DNA from 3 places in the Microbacterium sp. JZ31 genome. Region 3 is predicted to be linked to each of the others. Evidence: predicted binding sites of a transcription regulator. Region 3 holds the regulator's gene; each other region holds the start of a gene.
The links. The regulator HrcA, encoded in region 3, represses chaperone genes, less so after heat shock. The targets are predictions, from matches to a motif close to TTNGCACTCGNNNNNNNCGAGTGCNAA.
Positions count from the first base shown of each region.

Region 1: BJP60_RS14770 (Hsp20/alpha crystallin family protein) is a predicted target of HrcA. The motif match lies at 2,241-2,267, and genes of this name have one in related genera.
Region 2: groL (chaperonin GroEL) is a predicted target of HrcA. The motif match lies at 1,412-1,438, and genes of this name have one in related genera.

Region 1 is NZ_CP017661.1:3,115,531-3,122,867, forward strand. It holds gene BJP60_RS14760 (EamA family transporter) at 1-581, shown strand, start outside; partial or broken gene BJP60_RS14765 (DUF7059 domain-containing protein) at 598-2,135, opposite strand; gene BJP60_RS14770 (Hsp20/alpha crystallin family protein) at 2,334-2,768, shown strand; gene galK (galactokinase) at 2,959-4,167, opposite strand; gene galT (galactose-1-phosphate uridylyltransferase) at 4,164-5,351, opposite strand; gene BJP60_RS14785 (LacI family DNA-binding transcriptional regulator) at 5,438-6,403, shown strand; gene BJP60_RS14790 (DUF6049 family protein) at 6,525-7,337, shown strand, end outside.
Region 2 is NZ_CP017661.1:2,554,756-2,562,092, forward strand. It holds gene groL (chaperonin GroEL) at 1-1,374, opposite strand, end outside; gene BJP60_RS12160 (cold-shock protein) at 1,575-1,778, opposite strand; gene BJP60_RS12165 (LytR C-terminal domain-containing protein) at 1,895-2,434, opposite strand; gene BJP60_RS12170 (DUF3263 domain-containing protein) at 2,489-2,728, opposite strand; gene BJP60_RS12175 (DUF2332 domain-containing protein) at 2,787-3,776, opposite strand; gene msrB (peptide-methionine (R)-S-oxide reductase MsrB) at 3,876-4,304, shown strand; gene BJP60_RS12185 (nitroreductase family protein) at 4,304-4,846, shown strand; gene BJP60_RS12190 (DMT family transporter) at 4,908-5,867, opposite strand; gene BJP60_RS12195 (DUF2975 domain-containing protein) at 5,980-6,465, shown strand; gene BJP60_RS12200 (helix-turn-helix domain-containing protein) at 6,465-6,716, shown strand; gene BJP60_RS12205 (serine/threonine-protein kinase) at 6,860-7,337, shown strand, end outside.
Region 3 is NZ_CP017661.1:1,586,894-1,594,230, reverse strand. It holds gene BJP60_RS07620 (ABC transporter permease) at 1-117, opposite strand, end outside; gene BJP60_RS07615 (ABC transporter permease) at 124-1,089, opposite strand; gene lepA (translation elongation factor 4) at 1,353-3,200, shown strand; gene BJP60_RS07605 (DUF1990 family protein) at 3,232-3,885, shown strand; gene hemW (radical SAM family heme chaperone HemW) at 3,885-5,102, shown strand; gene hrcA (heat-inducible transcriptional repressor HrcA) at 5,349-6,389, shown strand; gene dnaJ (molecular chaperone DnaJ) at 6,473-7,337, shown strand, end outside.

The DNA.
Region 1 (7,337 bases), 1.5 Mb from region 3:
GCGTAGTCGCCCCGATCTCGGCCGTGGTGAGCGCAGCCGTGCCGATCGTCGTCGGCGTCGCGACGGGGGAGCGGCCGGCCGCTCTCACGTGGGTCGGCATCGCCGTGGGGCTCGTGGCGATCTGGCTCGTGGCGCGGGCTCCGGATCCCGCGGGCGGGACGCGCGAGGGCGCGGCGGCATCCGTCCGCGACGGCGTGATCGCGGGCGCGGGCTTCGGCGCCTACTTCGCCGCGATCGGTCAGGTGCGCGAGGAAGCCGGCCTGTGGCCCAACGCGGCGAGCATGGTGGTCGCCGCGTTGGTGCTGCTCGGCGTCCTGCTCGCCGTGCGCGCACCGCTGCGGCTGCCGCCGCGTCGCGCCGGTCTGGCGCTGCTGCCCGGCGTTCTCGGCGCGGTCGCGCTCACGCTGTTCCTGCTCGCCTCGCAGGCGGGCCTGCTCACCGTGGTCGCGGTGATCGCGTCGCTCTACCCCGCCGCGACCGTGATCCTCGCCGCCGCCGTGCTGCACGAGCGCATCCACCGCGGCCAGGCCGTCGGGCTCGCCGCGTGCGCGGCGGCGGTCGCGCTGGTCGCGGTGGGGTAGCCGCGCCGGCGCAGGCTCAGGCGAACGTCAGGAATCCGTCGACGAGCAGCTCCCGCACGCGCGGCAGCAGCTCGGCGCGCAGGGCGGATCCGTCCGCCTCCAGCAGGTCGGCGATGGCCGCGATGAGCGGGCCCACCGGCAGGTCGCCGTCGCACGCTCCCACGAGCGCCGCGAGCCCCGGATCCGCCTGGATGGCGCGGCCGAACCCCGCGCCCTGGCGCAGCTCGATCACCTGCGGGTCGCCCATGCCGGGCAGGTGGTGCCGTGCCTCCGTGACGTCCGCGGCCGCGCGCAGCGTCGCCGCGGCGAGCGCGTCGTCGTCCATGTCCGCCAGCCGGTCGTGCGCAGCGAGCGCCTGCGCGAGGTGATCGCCGAGCCCGCCCTCCGAGGGAATCGGGTGCGTCACGCGCTCGTAGCGGGCAAGAGCAGGCGCGCCGGTCGCGCGGCGCAGCAGCACGTAGCCGAAGCCGATCGCCGTGACGCCGCGCGCGGAGAAGTCGTCGAGCCACGCGGCCAGCAGCTCGTCGTGACGCGGCGTGCCGGGCGTCGTGCCGCCGTCGCGGATCCACATCTCGGCGTACTGGATCGGATCCAGCTGCTCGCGCTCGACCACCCACGCCTCGAGCGGCACGGGGGAGGAGGCCACCCACGCGCGCACGCGCTCCAGTCCGTCGACGCCGTCGCGGGTCTCCCAGTTGCCGAGCAGCTGCGCGGTCCCGCCGGGGCGCTCGGGCCCGCCCTCCCGCAGATGCGCACCGACGCCGCGCACGACCTGCTCCACGAGCGCGTCGCCCACCAGCCCCCGTCGCGATACTCGTAACCGGGCACGCCGGCCGCACGCGGCGTGATGACGAACGGCGGATTGGTCACGATCCTGTCGAACGTCTCTCCCGCCACGGGCTCGAACAGGCTGCCCAGACGCGTCTCGATGCCCTCGTCGTGGTTGAGCAGCGCGTTCAGCCGCGTGAACGCCAGCGCCCGCTCGGACAGGTCGGTCGCCACCACAGACGCGGCGTACCGCCGCGCCCGCAGCGCCTGGATGCCGCATCCCGTGCCGAGATCCAGCACGCGCTCCGCGGGTGTCGGCAGCTGCAGCGCCGCGAGCGTGAGGGAGGCGCCGCCCACCCCGAGCACGTGGTCCTCGGCCAGCGCGCCCCCTCCCATGGCGATCTCGTCGAGGTCGCTCGCCAGCCACCACTCGCCGGCTCCCTCGCTGTCGAGGTACGACTGGGGCCGGATGATGGCGCGGGGCACGACGGGATCGGCGCGCTCGGCGAGCCCGAGCGCGTGCAGCCCGTCGGCGCCGAGCGTCGGCAGCGCGGCGTCGACCGTCGCCCGCGGCTGCGGCATGCCGAGCACGAGCAGGCGGCCGAGCGTGGCGAGCGCATCCTGTCGGTCCCCGAGACCGCGCAGCGCCGGGACGCGCAGGCCGCGGCCGATCGCATCGTCCGCCTCGACGCCCCAGGCGGCGCGCAGGGCTTCGGATCGGAAGCGCGCCGCGCGCAGATCGGTCGCGAGGGCGGCGCAGAGCTCGGCGTCGGGGTGCGGTGTCACGCTCCCATTCAACCCCGCGCATCCGGCTGTCGCCGGGTTCAGGACGGCAGGACGGCGCCCGTCCGCTGTGCGAACAGCCTTCCAGCGAACTCTTAACCATCGGATCTGGCACTCTCACCGCCAGAGTGCTAATTCATATAGCGAGTCCTCACGACTCAGGTCTGAAGCGCCACGAACAGACAAGAGGAGGAGATCACGATGGCGATGTTCTTCGACCCGTTCCGCGAGTTCGACCGCATGGCCGAGCAGCTGTTCGACCGTCAGGGTCCGCGGCTGATGCCGATGGACCTCTACCGCGAGGGCGACCACTACGTCCTGAGCGCCGACCTCCCGGGGATCGACCCGGGCAGCGTCGACATCGACGTGGACGGCCAGCTGCTGACAATCCGCGCGGAGCGCACGGCGCGCAGCGCCGAGGGAGTGAAGTGGATCACGCGCGAGCGCACGACGGGATCGTTCCTGCGCCAGCTCAATCTGGGGCAGGGCATCGACACGGCCGGCATCTCGGCGACGTACGACAACGGCGTGCTGAGCGTGCTCATCCCGATCACCGAGAAGGCGAAGCCCCGCAAGGTGGAGGTCCAGCGCTCGGTGACCGGCGCGCAGGACGTCACGCCCGAGCTGACGAGCTGACGCCCGTGCCGCGCTGAGCCGATCCACGGGGGATCCGGATCCGTCCGGGTCCCCCTTCTCATGCCCGCCGTCCGCATGACGCAGGATCGGCACGTCCGACACGCCGGGACACGCCGGCGCCTCGGCGTGTCGGCGCCATCGGCTCCTGCGTTGTGCGGATGACGGAGCACGCGAAGGCGGACCCGGTGGGTCAGCTGTCGCGCCGCGCGCCCTCCGACGGCACGACGGCGAAGACGTGCGGCGCCGTGTAGCCGCGGTCGGCGAACGCCCGCGCGGCGGCGTCCGCCACCGCGTCGGCAGCGCTCGCCTCGACGAGCGCGATGGCGGAGCCGCCGAAGCCGCCGCCCGTCATGCGCGCGCCGATCGCGCCGGCCCCGAGCGCGGCCTCGACGGCCGTGTCGAGTTCGGGGACCGAGATCTCGAAGTCGTCGCGCATCGACGCGTGCGACGCCACGAGCAGCTCGCCGATCGCGCGCGGTCCGGACGCGCCGAGCGCCCCCACGGTGTCGAGCACGCGCTGATTCTCGGTGACGATGTGCCGCACCCGGCGGAACGTGACCTCGTCCAGGAGGTCGCGAGCGCGGTCGAGGTCCGCTGCCCCGACGTCGCGCAGCGACGGCACGCCCAGCGCCGCGGCGCCGCGCTCGCACGCGGCCCGACGGTCGCGATAGCCGCCGCTGGCATGCGCGTGCTCGACCTTGGTGTCGATCGCGAGCAGCACGAGGCCCTCGCGCTCCAGGCCGAGATCGACCGAGCGGGTCTCGAGGCTCCGGCAGTCGAGGAACGTCGCGGCATCCGCCCGGCCCATGATCGACGAGACCTGATCCATGATCCCGGTCGGGGCGCCGACGGCCTCGTTCTCCGCGCGGCGACCGGCCTTCGCCAGGTCCAGCGGTGCGAGGTCGAGCCGCCACAGGTCGTTCAGCGCGGCCGCGACGGAGCCCTCGATGGCCGCCGAGGAGGACAGTCCCGCGCCGACCGGCACGTCGGAGGCGATCGCGATGTCGACGCCCGGCACGTCCGTTCCCGCGCGGCCGGCCGCGGCGAGCGCGGCCCACGCCACGCCGAGCGGGTATGCCGCCCACTCGGGCACCGTGCCTGCCGCGACCGCGGCGCCCGCGGATCCGCCGAAGGCGTCCGCGAGCGCGGGGACCGGCAGCTCGACGGCACCGGGCGCGAACGTCGACGCGACGCGCAGCACGCCGTCCCGACGGAGGCGCGCGGCCGCGTACGTGCGGTACTGGATCGCGAAGGGGAGGACGAAGCCCTCGTTGTAGTCCGTGTGCTCGCCGATGAGGTTCGCCCGGCCCGCGGACGACCAGACCCCTTCCGGCTCCCCGCCGACGAGCTCGGTGAAGAGGTGCGCGGCATCCTGCAGCGCGGTCTGCGACGCGGTCACTCGACGTCCTCCGTGATGGTTGCGAGGGCCTCACGCAGTCGATCGGCGCTCTGCTCGGGCGGGATGTCGCCGATCCAGGCGCCCATGGCGGCCTCCGATCCGGCGAGGAACTTGAGCTTGTCGGCCCCGCGGCGCGGCGACGTCAGCTGCAGGTGCAGCCGCGCGCTGTCGCGCCCGAGGTCGACCGGTGCCTGATGCCAGGCCGCGATGTACGGCGTCGGCGTCCCGTAGAGCGCGTCGACGCCGCGCAGCAGCCGCAGGTACAGCGGGGCGAGCTCGTCGCGCTCGGCGTCGCTCAGCGCCGCGAAGTCGGCGACGTGGCGTCGGGGTGCCATGTGCACCTCGATGGGCCAGCGCGCCGCGAACGGCACGTACGCGATCCAGTGCTCGCCCTCCAGCAGCACGCGGGGCCCTGCGGCCTCGAACTCGATGATGCGCGAGAACAGGTCGGCGCCCTCGCGTTCGATCGCGGCGAGCAGCAGGCTGGTGCGCGGCGTGACGTACGGGTACGCGTAGATCTGGCCGTGCGGGTGCTGCAGCGTCACGCCGATCTCGGCACCGCGGTTCTCGAACACGAACACCTGCCGCACGCCCGGCAGCGCCGACAGCGCCGCCGTGCGGTCGGCCCACGCCTCGATCACGGTGCGCGCACGCGTGACCGACTGCGTGCCGAAGGATCCCGTGCGCTCGGGGCTGAAGCACACGACCTCGCAGCGGCCGACCGAGGTGCGCGAGCGGCCGAGGCCCGGAGCGACGAGGTCGTCGAGTCCGCGCGCCGGATCGGCGGCCGCGGGCGCGGTGCCGACCGCCTTGTCGAGCGCGGGTCCGAACGAGGGGGAGCGGTTCTCGAAGACCGCGACGTCGTACAGGCTCGGCAGCTCGGACGGGTTCGTGGGCGACTGGGGCGCGAGCGGATCCAGGTCCGCGGGCGGCATCACGACGCGGCTCTGCCGCGCGGCGGCCACCGAGATCCAGTCGCCCGTCAGGACGTCGCGGCGCATCGTCGCGGTCTCGGGACGCGGCGGCAGGTCGCGCTCGTCGACGTGGCGCTCGGGGGGCAGGGTCGTGCCGGGGTCGTCGTAGTAGAGCAGCTCGCGACCGTCGGCGAGCGTCGTCGCGCGCCGCACGACGCCGGCACCGAGCTCGACCGGCTCTGGCGTCGTCTGATTCGGGGAGGAGGTCATCGGAATCCTTCGGCGTGCGCGTGTTGACGTCAACATGCATGATAGGTGCTGAGGTTGCGGTGCCCGCAACAGCAAGGGGTGATCGGATGGCGCGCAGCGTGTCGGCCGCGGACGTCGCGCGGCGCGCGGGCGTGTCCGGACAGACGGTCTCGCGCGTCGCGAACGGCTCGGCGAGGGTCGATCCGGACACCCGCGCCCGCGTGGAGGCCGCCATGGCGGAGCTCGGCTACCGACCCCATCGGGCGGCGCGCGCGCTGCGCACGGGGCGCACGCGCACGATCGGCGTGCTGGTGCGCACGCTCACGTCGGTGGGCAACGCCCGCATGCTCGAAGCCGTGGTCGCGGCGGGAGCCGCACGCGACCACGCGGTGCTCGTGCTGACGCTCGGGGACGACACGGTCGACGCGCTCTCTGCGGCGTACGCGGCGCTCGCCGACCAGGGCGTGGACGGCGTCATCGCACTTAACGAGGCCACGCCCACGGTGCGCGCCGCCGCCGCGCCCGCATTCCCGCTCGTCGCGGTCGACGCGGCGCCGACCGAGGGCATCGCCGTGATCGCGTCGGATCACGCCGGGGGAGCGGCCTCCGCCGTCGCGCACCTGCGGTCATCCGGTCACCCGATCGTCCATCACCTCGCGGGACCTGCAGGTTCCTACGCCGCCGACCAGCGCGAGCACGGCTGGCGGTCGGCGCAGGAGGGGGCGGTGCTTCCCGATCCGGTCCGGGGCGACTGGACGTCGGCGTCGGGCTTCGCCGTGGGCCGCGAACTCGCGGCCGATCCCGCTGTCGGCGCGGTGTTCGCCGCGAACGACCAGATGGCGCTCGGGCTGCTGCGTGCGCTGCGCGAGGCGGAACGCCCCGACGTGGCCGTGATCGGCTTCGACGACGTTGCGGACGCGGCCGAGTTCCAGCCGCCGCTCACGACCGTCGCGCAGGACTTCGACGCGCTGGGACGGGAGGCGGTCGCCCTGCTGCTGACCCGCGTCGAGGGCGGCGAGACCCCGGCCCGCACGGTCATCCCGACACGCCTCGTGATACGCCGCAGCGCCTGAGCCGGCGCACCCGGTGCGGATCGCTCCGGCCCGTCGCATCCGGATGATCCACAGCCTCCTCCGTAGAATCGAGAGGATCCGCGGCCGGACCGCCCCCGGCAGGGCCGCGATCAGAATCACCATGACGACGGATCTCCCCCGGCGCCGGGCCGCCCACAGCAGGCGGCGCTTCCTCGCCCCCCTCCCCGCTGCGGCGTTCGCCGTGCTCCTGGGGCTGACGTGCGCGCCGCCCGTGCAGGCCGCCGTGACCGAGGAGGAGCCTCCCGAGCTCTCGCTCGCCGCCGCCTCCCGCGGCGTGTTGCGGCCCGGAACCGCCCTGACGACGACCCTCACGATCGAGAACGTCTCGGATCAGGCGCTGGAGGGGTCCACCGCGGTGATCGAGCTGGGCCGCACGCCGCTCGACGGCCGTGAGGACCTGCGGGCATGGCTCGGCGGCGACGATGCGGATGTCGAGCTCACGCCCATCGGCTCGGGGACGGCCGAGGACGTCGCCCCGGGCGAGACCGGAACCGTCGGCGTCACGATCGCCGCGGGGCACGACGAGCTCGGCGAGCTCGGTCCCGGCGTCTACCCGCTCCGTGCCCGCTTCGACGGCGCCACGGCCGAGAGCGTGGTCGTCGTCGCGGACGAGGCCGAGCCCGTCGGCGTCGTCATGCCGATCACGGCCCCTCTCGCCGGGGGCGGCATGCTCGACGGCTCGGCCCTCGAGACCCTCACCGCACCTGACGGCGCGCTCACCGCACAGCTGGAGGCCGCGGCCGGATCCGAGGCGATCCTCGCCGTGGACCCGGCCATCCCCGCTGCGATCCGCGCCCTGGGCGACAACGCGCCCCTCAGCGCCGTCGAGTGGCTGGAAGACCTGATCCTGGTGTCGAACGACCGCTTCGCGCTCCAGTTCGGCGACGCGGATGTCGCGGCTCAGCTCCAGGCC
Region 2 (7,337 bases), 970 kb from region 3:
GAGACCGGCGTTGAGGGCGATCTGCTTCAGCGGGGCCTCGATCGCGACCTTGACGATGTTCGCGCCGGTCGCCTCGTCACCATCGAGGGCCAGGCCGTCGAAGGCCGACTTGCCGGCCTGGATGAGCGCGACGCCACCACCGGCGACGATGCCCTCCTCGACGGCGGCCTTCGCGTTGCGGACGGCGTCCTCGATGCGGTGCTTGCGCTCCTTGAGCTCGACCTCGGTGGCCGCGCCCGCCTTGATGACGGCGACGCCGCCGGCGAGCTTGGCGAGGCGCTCCTGCAGCTTCTCGCGGTCGTAGTCGCTGTCGGTGTTCTCGATCTCGCGGCGGATCTGGGTCACGCGACCCTCGATCTGCTCCGCCTCACCGGCACCCTCGACGATCGTGGTCTCGTCCTTCGTGACGATGACCTTGCGCGCGCGGCCGAGCAGGTCGAGGTCGGTGTTCTCGAGCTTGAGGCCGACCTCCTCCGTGATGACCTGGCCGCCGGTCAGGATCGCGATGTCCTGCAGCTGGGCCTTGCGGCGGTCGCCGAAGCCGGGGGCCTTGACGGCGACCGACTTGAAGATGCCGCGGATCTTGTTCAGCACGAGCGTCGCGAGCGCCTCGCCCTCGACGTCCTCGGCGATGATGACGAGCTCCTTGCCCGACTGGATCACCTTGTCGACGACGGGCAGAAGGTCCTTGATGTTCGAGATCTTCTGGTTCGCGATGAGGATGTACGGGTCCTCGAAGACGGCCTCCTGGCGCTCCGGGTCCGTGACGAAGTAGGGGTTCAGGTAGCCCTTGTCGAAGCGCATGCCCTCGGTGAGCTCGAGCTCGGTGCCGAAGGTGTTCGACTCCTCGACGGTGACGACACCCTCCTTGCCCACCTTGTCGATGGCCTCGGCGATGAGCTCGCCGATCGCGGGGTCGGCGGCCGAGATCGACGCGGTCGCAGCGATCTGCTCCTTCGACTCGACCTCCTTGGCCTGCGCGAGCAGCTCGTCCGACAGCGCCTTGACGGCCTTCTCGATGCCGCGCTTGAGGCTGATCGGGTCGGCGCCGGCCGCCACGTTGCGGAGGCCCTCGCGGACGAGCGCCTGGGCGAGGACGGTCGCGGTGGTGGTGCCGTCGCCGGCGACGTCGTCGGTCTTCTTGGCGACCTCCTTGACGAGCTCGGCGCCGATCTTCTCGTACGGGTCGTCGAGCTCGATCTCCTTGGCGATCGAGACGCCGTCGTTCGTGATCGTGGGGGCGCCCCACTTCTTCTCGAGCACGACGTTGCGACCGCGCGGGCCGAGCGTCACCTTGACGGCGTCGGCCAGCGTGTTGAGGCCGCGCTCGAGGCCGCGACGGGCCTCCTCGTCGAAAGCGATCATCTTTGCCATGGTGTAGTCGTCCCTCCCGGACGTAGGCGTGTGGTCTTTAGCACTCACCTGACGGGAGTGCCAGGACGATTCTGGCACTCACCCCCATCGAGTGCAAGCCGCGCGGAACCCGCAGCCGCACACGCGGAATGGCGCCCCGCGAACGATGTCGCGGGGCGCCATTCGAAGGGCTGCGGCGAGCCGGTCGTCGAGCGAGACGCTCAGACCGGGCGGACCGCCTCGGCCTGCGGACCCTTCTGACCGGCGCCGACCTGGAACTCGACGGCCTGGCCCTCCTCGAGGACGCGGAAGCCGCTCATCTCGATGTTCGAGTAGTGGACGAAGACGTCCTGGCTGCCGTCCGCCACGGTGATGAACCCGTAGCCCTTCTCGGCGTTGAACCACTTGACGGTGCCCTGGGTCATGCGAACTCTCCTGGTGCTGGGCCTCCTGAGGGAGGCGACTACCGGGGAATCGTATCCGCGTGATTCAGCGCCCGAGCGGCGCGGAGGCGACTGTTGACACGCCCGAATAGAACTGTTTACTCGGCCGAAACACGGTCGAGTCCGACGACGACCGTGAGCTCCTTGGCGTCCTCGTCCGTGTTCGCGTACTGGTCGCTCTGCTCGGTGCGCGCGCCGCCGATCGCCTCCGCCACCCCGAGGGCCGCGGCCTCCTCCTCGGGCGAGGCGTAGTAGACGGTCGTGGCCGGGAAGTCGGAGGCGGAGGACTCGCTCGGCAGCACCATGTCCTGGGTCCATCCGGCCGCGACGAGCTCGCTCGCGACCTGCTCGGCGACGCCGGTCGTGCCGGTGCCGTTGAGCACGAGGATCGTGTAGGTCGTGTCGACCACCGGAGCGACCGTCGGGGTGGCCTGCGGCTGCTCGGGCAGATCCGTCGCGCGCTGCGACAGCACGAGGAAGCCGATGATGCCGGCGACGGTCAGCACGACGGTCGCGAGCAGCGCCCACAGCAGCACGACGCCGCGCGGCGTGCGCTGCTGCTCGGCACGGTGGGCGCCGACGCGCGAGGCCTGACGGGGGACGTCGTCGAAGCGGTCCCGGGGATAGCTGGTCGGCACGACACGATCGTACCCGGGGAGCCTGACCCTCCCGACGGCGGCCGGAACCCGGGGTCAGCCCGCGATGCGGGAGCGCGCCGCGTCGCGCGCGTCGCGCATCCGGCGCAGGCGGCCGATGAGGAGCGGGTCGGCGGCGAGCGCGTCGCCCGAGTCGATCAGGCGGCCGAGCAGCTGGTAGTAGCGTGCGGGCGCCATCTCGAGCTCCGAGCGGATCGCCTCCTCCTTCGCCCCGCCGTGCACGCGCCAGCGGGACTCGAAGTCGAGCAGCGCGCGGTCGCGGTCGGAGAGGGGCACGCGCTCGAGGCTACGCACTCGCCGCGCGCGAGCCGGGAGGCGCACCGGGAGCCCGGCGTCACGCGCGCCAGTCGATCCAGGATCCGAGCGGATCGGCGGCCGCGAGCACGCGCCCGTCGAGCGCGAGCGCGAATCCGGGCCAGTCGTCCGCGTCGATCGGCGGCCGCCAGGCGTCGTGCAGCCGGGGCTGGTCGAGCGTGATCCAGCGGACGCCGCCCGCGCGCACCCGCGCCGGATCCGCGGCGTCCGCCGTGAGGGCCGCGATCAGCGCGTCCCTTCGGGCCCGGGGCACGTACGGCAGCACGCCCGGCGTCGTGACGACGAGCGTCGCGTCGGCGGGAGCCTGCGCCGCGACGGCGCGGACCACGTCGAGGTCCGCGACGTCGCCCGGGACGAGGAGCGGCGGATCGGCGGCGACGATGTCGAGCGCGGCCGCGATGCGCGCCGCGCGCTCGTGCTCCTCCGGCCACACCAGGCCCTCGAGCCACGCGCGGTCCGCCGGGACCCGCGCGTCCAGCGGCTGCAGGTCGATCCCCGCGCGCCACACGATGTCCTGGAGGGCGAGCTCCGGCAGAGGCGCGCCCCGCACCTCGGCCTCCAGCACGACCGTGGAGGCGCCGAGTCGCGTGTCCCCGTAGCGGTACGCGTAGCGATCCGGATACAGACACAGGCCGCCCGAGGCGCCCAGCTCGAGCAGCGCGATCGGCCCGGGCACCAGGCAGAGCGCCGGCAGCAGCGCGGCGCAGCGGAGCGGCTCGTTCGTCTGCAGGCTGCGGGCCGAGCACTCGGCGACGACCGCGTCCGCGTGCGCGCGGACGAACTGCGACCAGCCGGCGGTCTCGCGCGGCGCCCCCAGCATCCGCGTCACGGCGAACACCAGCGGCGGCTGGCGGTGCGTCGCCGGTACACGGGCCAGGATGTCGCAGAGCTCCGCGTCCTCCGAGACCGTGCGCGCCCACGCCAGATAGGTGTCGGAACGGCCGGGGGCCTCCTCGCGCGCGAACCGCGCGAAGCGCTCGGCCACCGCGCCGCGCTCGTCCGTCTGCATCCCTCCATTCTCCTGTCGGGCGCACGGGACGCCGGTCGTCACACTCGGCCCTCCCGGTCTCGCGCGGCCGTACGCTGGATGCGAGCCTGGGAGGAATCCATGTCGTACAACATCAGCAAGTCCGAGGACGAGTGGCGCAGCGAGCTGTCGCCCGAGCAGTACGCCGTGCTGCGCGAGGCCGGCACCGAGCGTCCCTGGACGGGTGAGCTGCTGGACGAGGAGCGCGCCGGCCTCTACACGTGTGCCGCGTGCGGAAGCGAGCTGTTCAAGAGCGGCACGAAGTTCGACTCGCACTGCGGATGGCCGAGCTTCTACGAGTCGATCCGCCCCGACGCGGTGCAGCTGCTCGAGGACAACAGCCACGGCATGGAGCGCACCGAGGTGCGCTGCGCGAACTGCGGCTCGCACCTGGGCCACGTCTTCCCCGACGGCTTCGGTACGCCCACGGGCGACCGCTACTGCATGAACTCGCTGTCGCTGAACTTCACCCCCGAGGAGAGCGACGCGCAGAGCGCGCCGAGCGCCTGATGTCCGCGCTCGAGGCGATGCGGGCCCGCCGCTCGCTGTCGAAGGTCACGGACGAGGCGCCCACGCACGAGGAGCTCGTCGAGCTCGTGTCGGCCGCCGGTCGCGTCGCCGACCACAAGGAGCTCAGGCCCTGGCGCCTGATCGAGCTGCGCGGCGACGATCGACTGGTGCTGGGCCGCGCCATCGCGAAGGCCGAGGGCAAGAAGGGCGTGTACTCCAAGCCGCTGCGCGCTCCGCTCCTGATCGCGGTCGTCGCGTCGATCCGGTCCAAGAAGGTCGAGGCGTGGGAGCAGGAGGCCACCGCGGCGGGCGTCGCGCATGCGCTGAGTCTCCTGCTCGACGAGGCCGGCTGGGGCGTGTTCTGGCGCACGGGCGATTACATGCGCGCGAAGGCCGTCATCAAGGCGCACGGGCTCGAGAAGGGCGAGCGTCTGCTCGGCTGGCTGTACGTCGGCGGCAAGCCGGAGCGCTCGCGTCCGCTCCGCGGCAAGACCGTCGACGGCGAGCGGTTCCTGTCGCGCATGCCGCGCAAGAAGGGCTGACGGCTCAGTCCAGCGCGTCCGCTCTCTCGAAGTCCTCGCGGCGGCCGGCGACATCGACCGGTCAGCGGACGCGGCGGCGCCCGAAGGCGGCGATCGCGACGCCCACGCATGCGACGAGCACGGTGATCGCCGACCGGAGAGGCGACGGCGGCACGGCCGGCGGCCACACGCGATCGAGGACGAAAGCGCCGATCAGCATCCCGAGCACGGAGCCCAGCGAGAGCAGAAGCACGCCGATGCGCGGGGCCAGCGCCGCTGAGACGAAGATGTAGAGCACGCCCAGCGCACCGCCCGTGTAGAGCCAAGGACTCGCCGGCAGCGGAGCGACGCCTGCTTGCGGCACCTGCACCGCGGCGAGAGCCACGAGCGCGAACGTGCCACCGATGAAGTTGACGAGCGTGGCGGCCAGCGCCGATCCGGTCTTGACCTGCAGCCGGCCGTTCGTGCCTTGCTGCCATGCGAGACCCGCGCCCACCAGAACGGGAAGGACGAGCATCCACACGGGTGCGTCACCGACGGTGCCCCCCGTGAGCGAGATCACGACGGCTGTCAACGCCAACGCCACTCCCAGGACGCGCGGCATCGTGACGGCGCTCACTCCGGCCGGGCTGTACCCCACGCGGTCCAGCACGAGTCCGCTGAGGGTCTGCCCGGCGACGAGCCCCACCGTGAATAAGGCCGCGCCGATGACGCCGACCACGAGACCCTGCATCGCCACCGTGAACGCGCCCGCGGTGCCGCCGATCAGCAGCCACCACGGGATGTCGCGTGCGCGGATACCCCGGCCGAGCCGCGCGACAGCCGCCCTCGCGGACGGCAGCGCCGCCGAGAGCGCGATCGTGAGCACGAGACCCGTGCCGAACGAGATCACCGCCGCGACGATCCCGTTGTGCAGCTCGGCGCCTAGCGCCCCATTGATGCGCGACTGCAGGGCGGTCAGGACGCCCACGCCGATCGCCGCAGCCAGTGCCACGACGCCGCCCCATCGATCTCGCGCGGCCGATCGGGAGGAAGCGCTCATCCCCTCCACCCTACGCCGAGCCGTCGTCCCACAGCACATCGGACCATCGAGAGCATTGCGGAATCTATCGTCTTTCGATAGATTCATCCTGTTCTTCGATGAAGGAGGCCCCATGGGCAAGTACGTCGTCCTGGCGCTGCAGATCGTGATCGCGCTCTCGCTCGCCGGCTCGCTCGTCGTGCAGACCGTGATCCTGCCCCTGCTGTGGATCGATCTCGAGGGCGAGGTGCTGTGGGGGCGGATCGCCCTGATCACGATCGCGGCGCTGTGGATCCTGGGCCTGCAGGTCTGCGCTGTGTGCATCTGGCGGCTGCTGGCGATGGTGCGCCGCGGATCCGTCTTCTCCCCCGCCGCGTTCCGCTGGGTCGACGTGATCATCGGCGCGATCGCGTTCGACGCGGTGGTCACGTTCGCACTGGCGGTGCTGCTCGCGATCGGGCCCACCGCGCCGGGCGTGGTCGCGCTCGTGTGCGGGGCCTCGCTCGTGACGGCGGGTGTGGCGCTGCTCGTCGTCGTGATGCGGCGGCTGCTGCAGCAGGCGATGGACCGTGAGACCGAGGCGCGCACGCTGCGATCCGAGCTGGACGAGGTCATCTGATGGCGATCATCGTGGACGTCGACGTGATGCTCGCGCGGCGCAAGATGGCGGTCGGCACGCTCGCCGAGCGCGTGGGCATCACGCCCGCGAACCTCGCCGTGCTGAAGAACGGGCGCGCCAAGGCCGTCCGCTTCACGACGCTGGATGCGATCTGCCGCGTGCTGGAGTGCCAGCCGGGCGACGTGCTGCGCTGGGAGCCCGACGCCGCGCCCGAGGCCGGCGCGGCGGAGGCCGGCGCGACGACCGCGTGACGCCCGCGCTCACCCGGGCGTGAGGCCCCGCTGCGAGCCGGGGCGAGCGGAGCGGGGCATCCGTCACGGCCCGTTCCGCCTCACGCGTGTCGCGCGTTGTCAACCCACATTGCCCATCCAGCGGGTGTCCGTACCGTGGTGACATGACCGGAAGCGAACCCGAATCGCCCACGGCCGCGATGCTGGACGGGCGTTACCGCCTTCTCGAATGCGTCGGGAAGGGCGGCATGTCGCGCGTGCACCGCGCCGAGGACACGGCCCTCGGCCGGATCGTCGCGATCAAGCTGATGGCCGACATGGGAGACGAGGACGCGGCCCGCGCCCGCGGCGAGGTGGCGGTGCTGGCCTCGCTCAGCCACCCCGCCCTCGTGACCCTGTTCGATGCCCACATCGGCGCGGGCCAGGACTACCTCGTGATGGAGTTCGTCGACGGCCCGACGCTGTCGCAGCTGCTGCGCGAGGGGCCGCTGCCCGCTGCGGAGACCGCGGCGCTGGCGACCGAGCTCGCCGAGGCCTTGCACGCCGTCCACCGCGCGGGCATCGTGCATCGGGACGTCAAGCCGTCGAACGTGCTGCTGGCCTCGACCGATGTCCCGGGCCGGCGCTTCCACGCGAAGCTCG
Region 3 (7,337 bases):
CCCGTACAGCTCCCACTTCGACATCCGCTTGCGGTCGGGGGAGCGCAGCTCCGTCTCCGACGGCGGCGGGTTGTCGCCGTGCTCGAGGGGATCGATCAGGCTGTTCGTCACGCTCATGTCAGCTCACCCGCACTCGGGGTCGAGGATCACGACGGCGACGTCGGAGAGCACCGCGCCGATCGCCGTCAGCACGGCGCCGAAGGCCGCGATGGCGACGACGCCGTGGACGTCGTTGTTCGTGATCGTGTCGAGGAAGTACTTGCCCATCCCCTCCCAGGCGAAGATCCGCTCGGTCAGGATCGCGCCGGTGAAGATGGCGGGGATGGAGAACGCGACCTGCGTCGCCACCGGGATCAGCGACGTCCGCAGCGCGTGGCGGCGCACGGCCTGCGGCTTGGTCAGGCCCTTGGCGCGGGCCATGCGCACGTAGTCGGTCTTGATGTTGTCGAGCAGCAGCGAGCGCTGCAGGAAGTGGTACTGCGCGTACCCGGTGAGCACGAGCGCGAGCGTGGGCAGCACGAGATGCTGCAGCGTGTCGAGCAGGGCCGGGAAGAATCCGGTGATTCCCACCGAGGCCGCGCCCGTGACGTAGAAGATGCGCTGGCCCACCGCGTTGTTGAGGGCGATCGCGAGCAGGACGATCGCGAGAGCGCCGACCACGACCGGGATGTTCATCGTGACGATCGAGATGCCCTGCCAGACGCGGTCCGCGGCCTTGTACTGCCGCGAGGCGGTGTAGACGCCGAGGCCGACGCCGACCAGCGTGAGCAGGATCGTCGCACCCAGCATCAGCTCGGCCGAGATCCACATGCGGTAGGCGACCTGCTCGTTGACGGACTGCCCGACCGGGCTCACGCCCCAGTCCCATCGCAGCAGGATGCCGCTGAACCAGCCCCACCAGCGCTCGATGAGCGGGATCTTGTCGTCGAGGTTGCGCGGACGCAGCAGCCCGACGATCTGCTCTTCGGTGAGCGGCGGGCGGCGGCCGACGTAGTTCGCGCGCGGGTCGAGATAGCCCCATGCGAGGAAGTACGTGAGATTGGTCACCGCCAGGATCATCAGCAGCCAGCCCGCAGTGCGGCGCAGCATGAAACGGATCAAGGCGAGGAGCTTCTTTCTGACAGACGTTGTCGGGGACTCTACCCCCGCGGTTCTTCGTCGCCTTCGACGAAGTCAGCACGTGCGAAAAGCGTTACCTTTCTGTGCTCTCGCCGTGAAAAACATGCAACATGCGGGTCACAGCCGTGCAACCTGCATGGTGTGAGGCATCTCGGGATAGGAGTATACGAGCGAAGTGCGCGAAGATGCGCGACGCAGGACGGGCGGCGCCCGCACCGTAGAATCGAGGGGACATGTCACCCCGTGCCTCTACTCCGCTCGAGCCTGCTGCGACGCCCCCCGAGCGCATCCGCAACTTCTGCATCATCGCCCACATCGACCACGGCAAGTCCACGCTGGCCGATCGGATGCTGCAGATCACCGGCGTGGTCTCGGACCGGGAGATGCGCGCGCAGTACCTCGACCGGATGGACATCGAGCGCGAGCGCGGCATCACGATCAAGTCGCAGGCCGTGCGGATGCCGTGGGACGTCGACGGCGAGACCGTCGCGCTGAACATGATCGACACGCCGGGGCACGTCGACTTCACGTACGAGGTGTCGCGGTCGCTCGCGGCCTGCGAGGGGGCGATCCTGCTCGTGGACGCGGCGCAGGGCATCGAGGCCCAGACGCTCGCCAACCTGTACCTCGCGCTCGAGAACGATCTGACGATCATCCCGGTGCTGAACAAGATCGACCTGCCGGCCGCCGATCCCGAGCGGTTCGCCAAGGAGCTCGCCGACCTGATCGGCGGCAGCCCCGACGATGTGCTGCGCGTCTCGGGCAAGACGGGCCAGGGCGTCGAGGAGCTGCTCGACCGCCTCGTGCGCGAGATCCCGGCGCCCCAGGGCGACGCGGACGCGCCGGCGCGCGCCATGATCTTCGACTCGGTCTACGACGCGTACCGCGGCGTCGTCACCTACGTGCGCATGATCGACGGCCGCCTGGCGCCGCGGGAGCGCATCCAGATGATGTCGACGAGGGCGACGCACGAGCTGCTCGAGATCGGCGTGTCGGCGCCCGAACCCACGCCGTCCAAGGGGCTCGGCGTCGGCGAGGTGGGCTACCTGATCACGGGCGTGAAGGACGTGCGCCAGTCGAAGGTCGGCGACACCGTCACGAACGCGCGCACGCCCGCGACGGATCCGCTGGCGGGCTACGTCGACCCGAAGCCCATGGTGTACTCGGGCCTGTATCCGATCGACGCGAGCGACTACCCCGATCTGCGCGACGCGCTCGACAAGCTCAAGCTGTCGGACGCCTCGCTCGCGTACGAGCCCGAGACCTCCGTCGCGCTCGGCTTCGGCTTCCGCTGCGGCTTCCTGGGCCTGCTGCACCTCGAGATCATCACCGAGCGCCTCGAGCGGGAGTTCGGCCTCGACCTCATCACCACCGCCCCGAGCGTGATCTACGAGGTCATCACCGAGACCGGCGAGACCATCGTCGTCACGAACCCGAGCGAGTACCCGGACGGGAAGATCGGATCCGTGTCGGAGCCGATCGTGAAGGCCTCGATCCTGACGCCCAAGGACTACGTCGGCACCGTCATGGACCTGTGCCAGACGCGTCGCGGCACGCTGCTCGGCATGGACTACCTCTCGGAGGAGCGCGTCGAGCTGAAGTACACGATGCCGCTGGGTGAGATCGTGTTCGACTTCTTCGACCAGCTCAAGAGCCGCACGCAGGGTTACGCGAGCCTCGACTACGAGCCGGCAGGGCGACAGGACGCCGACCTGGTCAAGGTCGACATCCTGCTGCAGGGCGACCGTGTCGATGCGTTCAGCGCGATCGTCCACCGTGACAAGGCCTACGCGTACGGCACGACGATGACCGAGCGCCTGCGCAAGCTCATCCCGCGCCAGCAGTTCGAGGTGCCGATCCAGGCCGCGATCGGCGCGCGGATCATCGCGCGCGAGAACATCCGCGCGATCCGCAAGGACGTGCTCGCCAAGTGCTACGGCGGCGACATCACGCGCAAGCGCAAGCTGCTCGAGAAGCAGAAGGAGGGCAAGAAGCGCATGAAGACCATCGGTCGCGTCGAGGTGCCCCAGAACGCGTTCATCGCGGCGCTCTCGGGCGACGTCGAGAGCAAGGCCAAGTAGAGGCTCAGGCTCGGCACGTAGGGTGGATCACATGCGTCGCGGCACCTTCCAGGACGAGACGGTCGACTATGCGGCGGTCGGCGCCACGCAGGCGCACGACCTGCTGCAGTACCCGCCGGAGCACAGCCTCCCGGCGGCCGATTCGTGGCGCATCGGCAGCGGTGAGGACCGCTTCCGCACGGCCGGCGACGCGCTGCTGTCGTGGGGTGCCCTGAAGGGCGCGGGCCTGCGGGTCACCGACGTGCGCCCCGCTCCCGGGCCTGCGTACTCGGGCGTCAGCTTCGACGGCGAGGGCAACGCGATCGCGCCGTCGAAGCTCGAGACCGATCAGCGCTACGACGCCGAGGGCACGCCGTACGCCGGCCCCGGCACCACGCTGCGCGTGCACGGCCGCGTGAACGGGATGCGCGCCGACGCAGAGCTCCGCGTGATCTTCGTGATCGAGGAGGCGCGGCGCGTGGGCTTCGCGCTCGGCACCGTGGGCGGATCGATGGTGAGCGGCGAGGAGTCGTTCACCATCGAGTGGCGCGAGAACGACGAGGTGTGGTTCACGGTCAAGGCGTTCGACCGCCCCGTCGGACTGCTCTACCGGATGTTCCGCGGCTTCGTGCGGCGTCGTCGCCGCGCGCTGTTCGCCGGCTACCTCCGCGCGATCTCGCCGCTGTTCGCCACGCCGGGCTCGTGATGGCAGGTCCCCTCCCGCTGGGCGATCCCGCTCCGGCGGACGGCCGCCTGCCCGCGCAGATCCGGATCGATCCGGATGCCGACTTCGGCGTGTACCTGCACGTGCCGTTCTGCCGCGTGCGCTGCGGCTACTGCGACTTCAACACCTACACATCGGGCGAGCTGCGCGGGGCGCGCCAGGACCAGTACGCCGACACGCTGCTGCACGAGATCGCGCTCGGCCGCGAGGTGCTGGCCGAGGCGGGCCCCATTCGTCCGGCGTCCACGGTGTTCTTCGGCGGCGGCACGCCCACGCTGCTGCCGGCGGGCGACCTGGGTCGGATGCTCGACGGCGTGCGCACGGCGTTCGGGATCGCCGACGGCGCGGAGGTCACGGTCGAGGCGAATCCCGACACCGTGACACCCGCCGTCGCGCACGAGCTCGCGGCATCCGGCGTGACGCGGATGTCGATCGGCATGCAGTCATCGGTGCCGCACGTGCTCGCGGCCCTCGACCGCACCCACACGCCGGGCAACGTGCGGACGGCCGTCGACGCCGCCCGCGACGCGGGCCTCGACGTCAGCGTCGACCTCATCTACGGCGCACCGGGGGAGACGCTCGCCGACTGGGAGGCATCGCTCGACGCGGCGCTGGCCCTCGAGTCCGACCACATCTCCGCCTATGCGCTGATCATCGAGGACGGCACGAAGCTCGCCCGCCAGATCAAGCGCGGCGAGGTCCCCGCCCCGGATGACGACCTGCAGGCCGACATGTACGAGCTCGCCGACGCCAAGCTCGCCGCGGCCGGCTTCGACTGGTATGAGGTGAGCAACTGGTCGCGCGGCGAGCACCACCGCTCGCGGCACAACCTCGCGTACTGGCGCGGCCTCGACTGGTGGGGCTTCGGACCGGGCGCCCACAGCCACGTCGGCGGCCTGCGCTGGTGGAACGTCAAGCACCCCGCCGCGTACGCGCAGCGTCTCGCGACCGGATCGTCGCCCGCCGCGGGGCGGGAGACGCCCGATCCGGACGCCCGCGCCCTGGAGCGGGTGCTGCTGGAGAGCCGGATCCGCGAGGGACTGGCGGTCGACGCGCTGGGACCCGGCGCCCGGCGCGCGGTCGCGGGACTGGTCGCCGACGGTCTGGTCGACGGCGCCGCTGCGGTGCGCGGCCGCGTGGTGCTGACGCTCAAGGGCCGCCTGCTCGCCGACGCGGTGGTGCGCGCCCTCACGGAGTGACGAACAGCTGGGTTGGAGCCCCCTCTCGCTCGTTGAGCGACGAGCGCAGCGAGGAGTCGAAACGGCTCGGACTTCCCGCGGCTGCAGCCCTGGCGGGGTTCGAGTCGTTTCGACTCGCTTCGCTCGCTCAACGAACAAGCGGGTTGCCGCGTCTGCGGCCCGGCGGGGTTCGGCGCGTTCACCGCGATCCTCGCTAGAATTGGCACTCAGAACGATCGAGTGCCAAGCGCGACGGGGGAGGTGCCCATGGTCACGGAACGCGGACTGCAGGTGCTCCGCGCGATCGTGCAGGACTACGTCGACACGCACGAGCCGGTCGGCAGCAAGTCGATCGTCGATCGCCATGCCTTCGGCGTGTCCGCGGCGACGATCCGGAACGACATGGCGCTGCTGGAGGACGAGGAGCTGATCACCGCTCCGCACACGTCCTCGGGGCGTGTCCCGACCGACAAGGGCTACCGCGTCTTCGTCGATCATCTCGCCGAGCTGCGGCCGCTGTCGTCGGCGCAGCGCTCGGCGATCTCGACGTTCCTGGCGGATCCGGCCGACCTCGACGACCTGCTCGCCCGCACCGTCCGGCTGCTGACACAGCTGACGGGTCAGGTCGCGCTCGTGCAGTACCCGTCGTTCGCGTCCGCGAACGTGACGCACGTCGAGCTCGTGCGCCTCGACGAGTTCCGCATGCTCGTGATCATCGTGACCGATACGGGTCGCGTCTCGCAGCGCCTCACGGCCACGCCGCGGGGTGTGGACGAGGAGGACGTGGCGGTGCTGCGGGCGCAGCTCGCCGCGCTCATCACGGGCCGCTCGGTGCGCTCGGGTTCCGAGCGGATCGAGCAGCTGCGCGCGTCGGCCCCGACCGACCGGTCGCGCCTCGACGAAGCGCTCCTGACGATCTCCGCGGTCGTGGCGGAGGAGCTCGACGAGTTCCGTCAGGATCGTCTCGTGATGGCCGGAGCGGCGACGCTCGCCAAGCGCGAGCAGGACTTCCGCGGCAGCATCCATCCGCTCCTCGAGGCCATCGAGGAACAGGTGACGCTGCTGCGGCTGATGTCGGAGATGGCAGCGGATGAGAAGGGGCTGTCGGCGAGCATCGGACGCGAGAACGAGGCTTTCGGGCTCGCGGAGGCGTCCATCATCGCGAGCGACTACGACGCGGCAATCGGCCGCGCGCGCGTCGGGCTCATGGGTCCGACGCGCATGGACTACCCCAGCAATCTGGCCGCGGCCCGCGCGGTCGCGCGGTACCTGACCCGGCTGCTGGACGAGGACGAGCACCGCCGCTGAGGCGGACGGAGATCCGGATCGCGCGCTGCGCGCGATCCTCGAGAGGGCCGGATCGCGCGCAGCGCGGTCCTGAAAGGCGAAGTGTGGCTGACCACTACGAGGTTCTCGGGGTGTCGCGCGAGGCGAGCTCCGACGAGATCAAGAAGGCGTATCGCAAGCTGGCGCGCCAGCTGCACCCCGACGTGAACCCGAGCGAGGAGGCGGCGGAGCAGTTCAAGCTCGTCACGCACGCCTACGAGGTGCTGAGCGACGACGAGAAGCGTCGCCGCTACGACATGGGCGGCGACGACAGCCTCTTCGGCGGTGCCGGCGCGGGCTTCGGCGGCTTCGGCGACATCTTCGAGACGTTCTTCGGGGCCGGGGGCGGCGGCCGCGGCGGGCGACCGCGCTCGCGCCGTGAGCGCGGCCAGGACGCGCTGGTGCGCGTCACGCTCGAGCTCGGAGACGTCGTCTTCGGCGCGCACCGCGATCTCGAGGTCGACACGGCCGTGCTGTGCGACACATGCCAGGGGTCGTGCTGCCAGCCCGGCACGGGCCCGGAGCGCTGCGAGATCTGCGGCGGGTCCGGCCACGTGCAGCGCCAGGTCCGCAGCCTCCTCGGCAACGTCGTCACGTCGCAGCCGTGCGGCGCGTGCCAGGGCTACGGCACGACGATCCCGCACCCGTGCCCGACCTGCGGCGGCCAGGGCCGCGTCCGCTCGCGCCGAACGGTGTCGGTCGACATCCCGGCCGGCGTCGAGTCGGGCCTGCGCCTGCAGCTTCCCGGGTCGGGCGAGGTGGGTCCCGCGGGCGGACCGCACGGCGATCTCTACATCGAGGTGCAGGTCACGCCGCACCCCGTGTTCAGCCGCGACGGCGACGACCTGCTCGCCACGCTCGAGGTGTCGATGACCGACGCCATCCTGGGCACCACCACGACGATCGACGCCCTCGACGGCCCCGTCGACC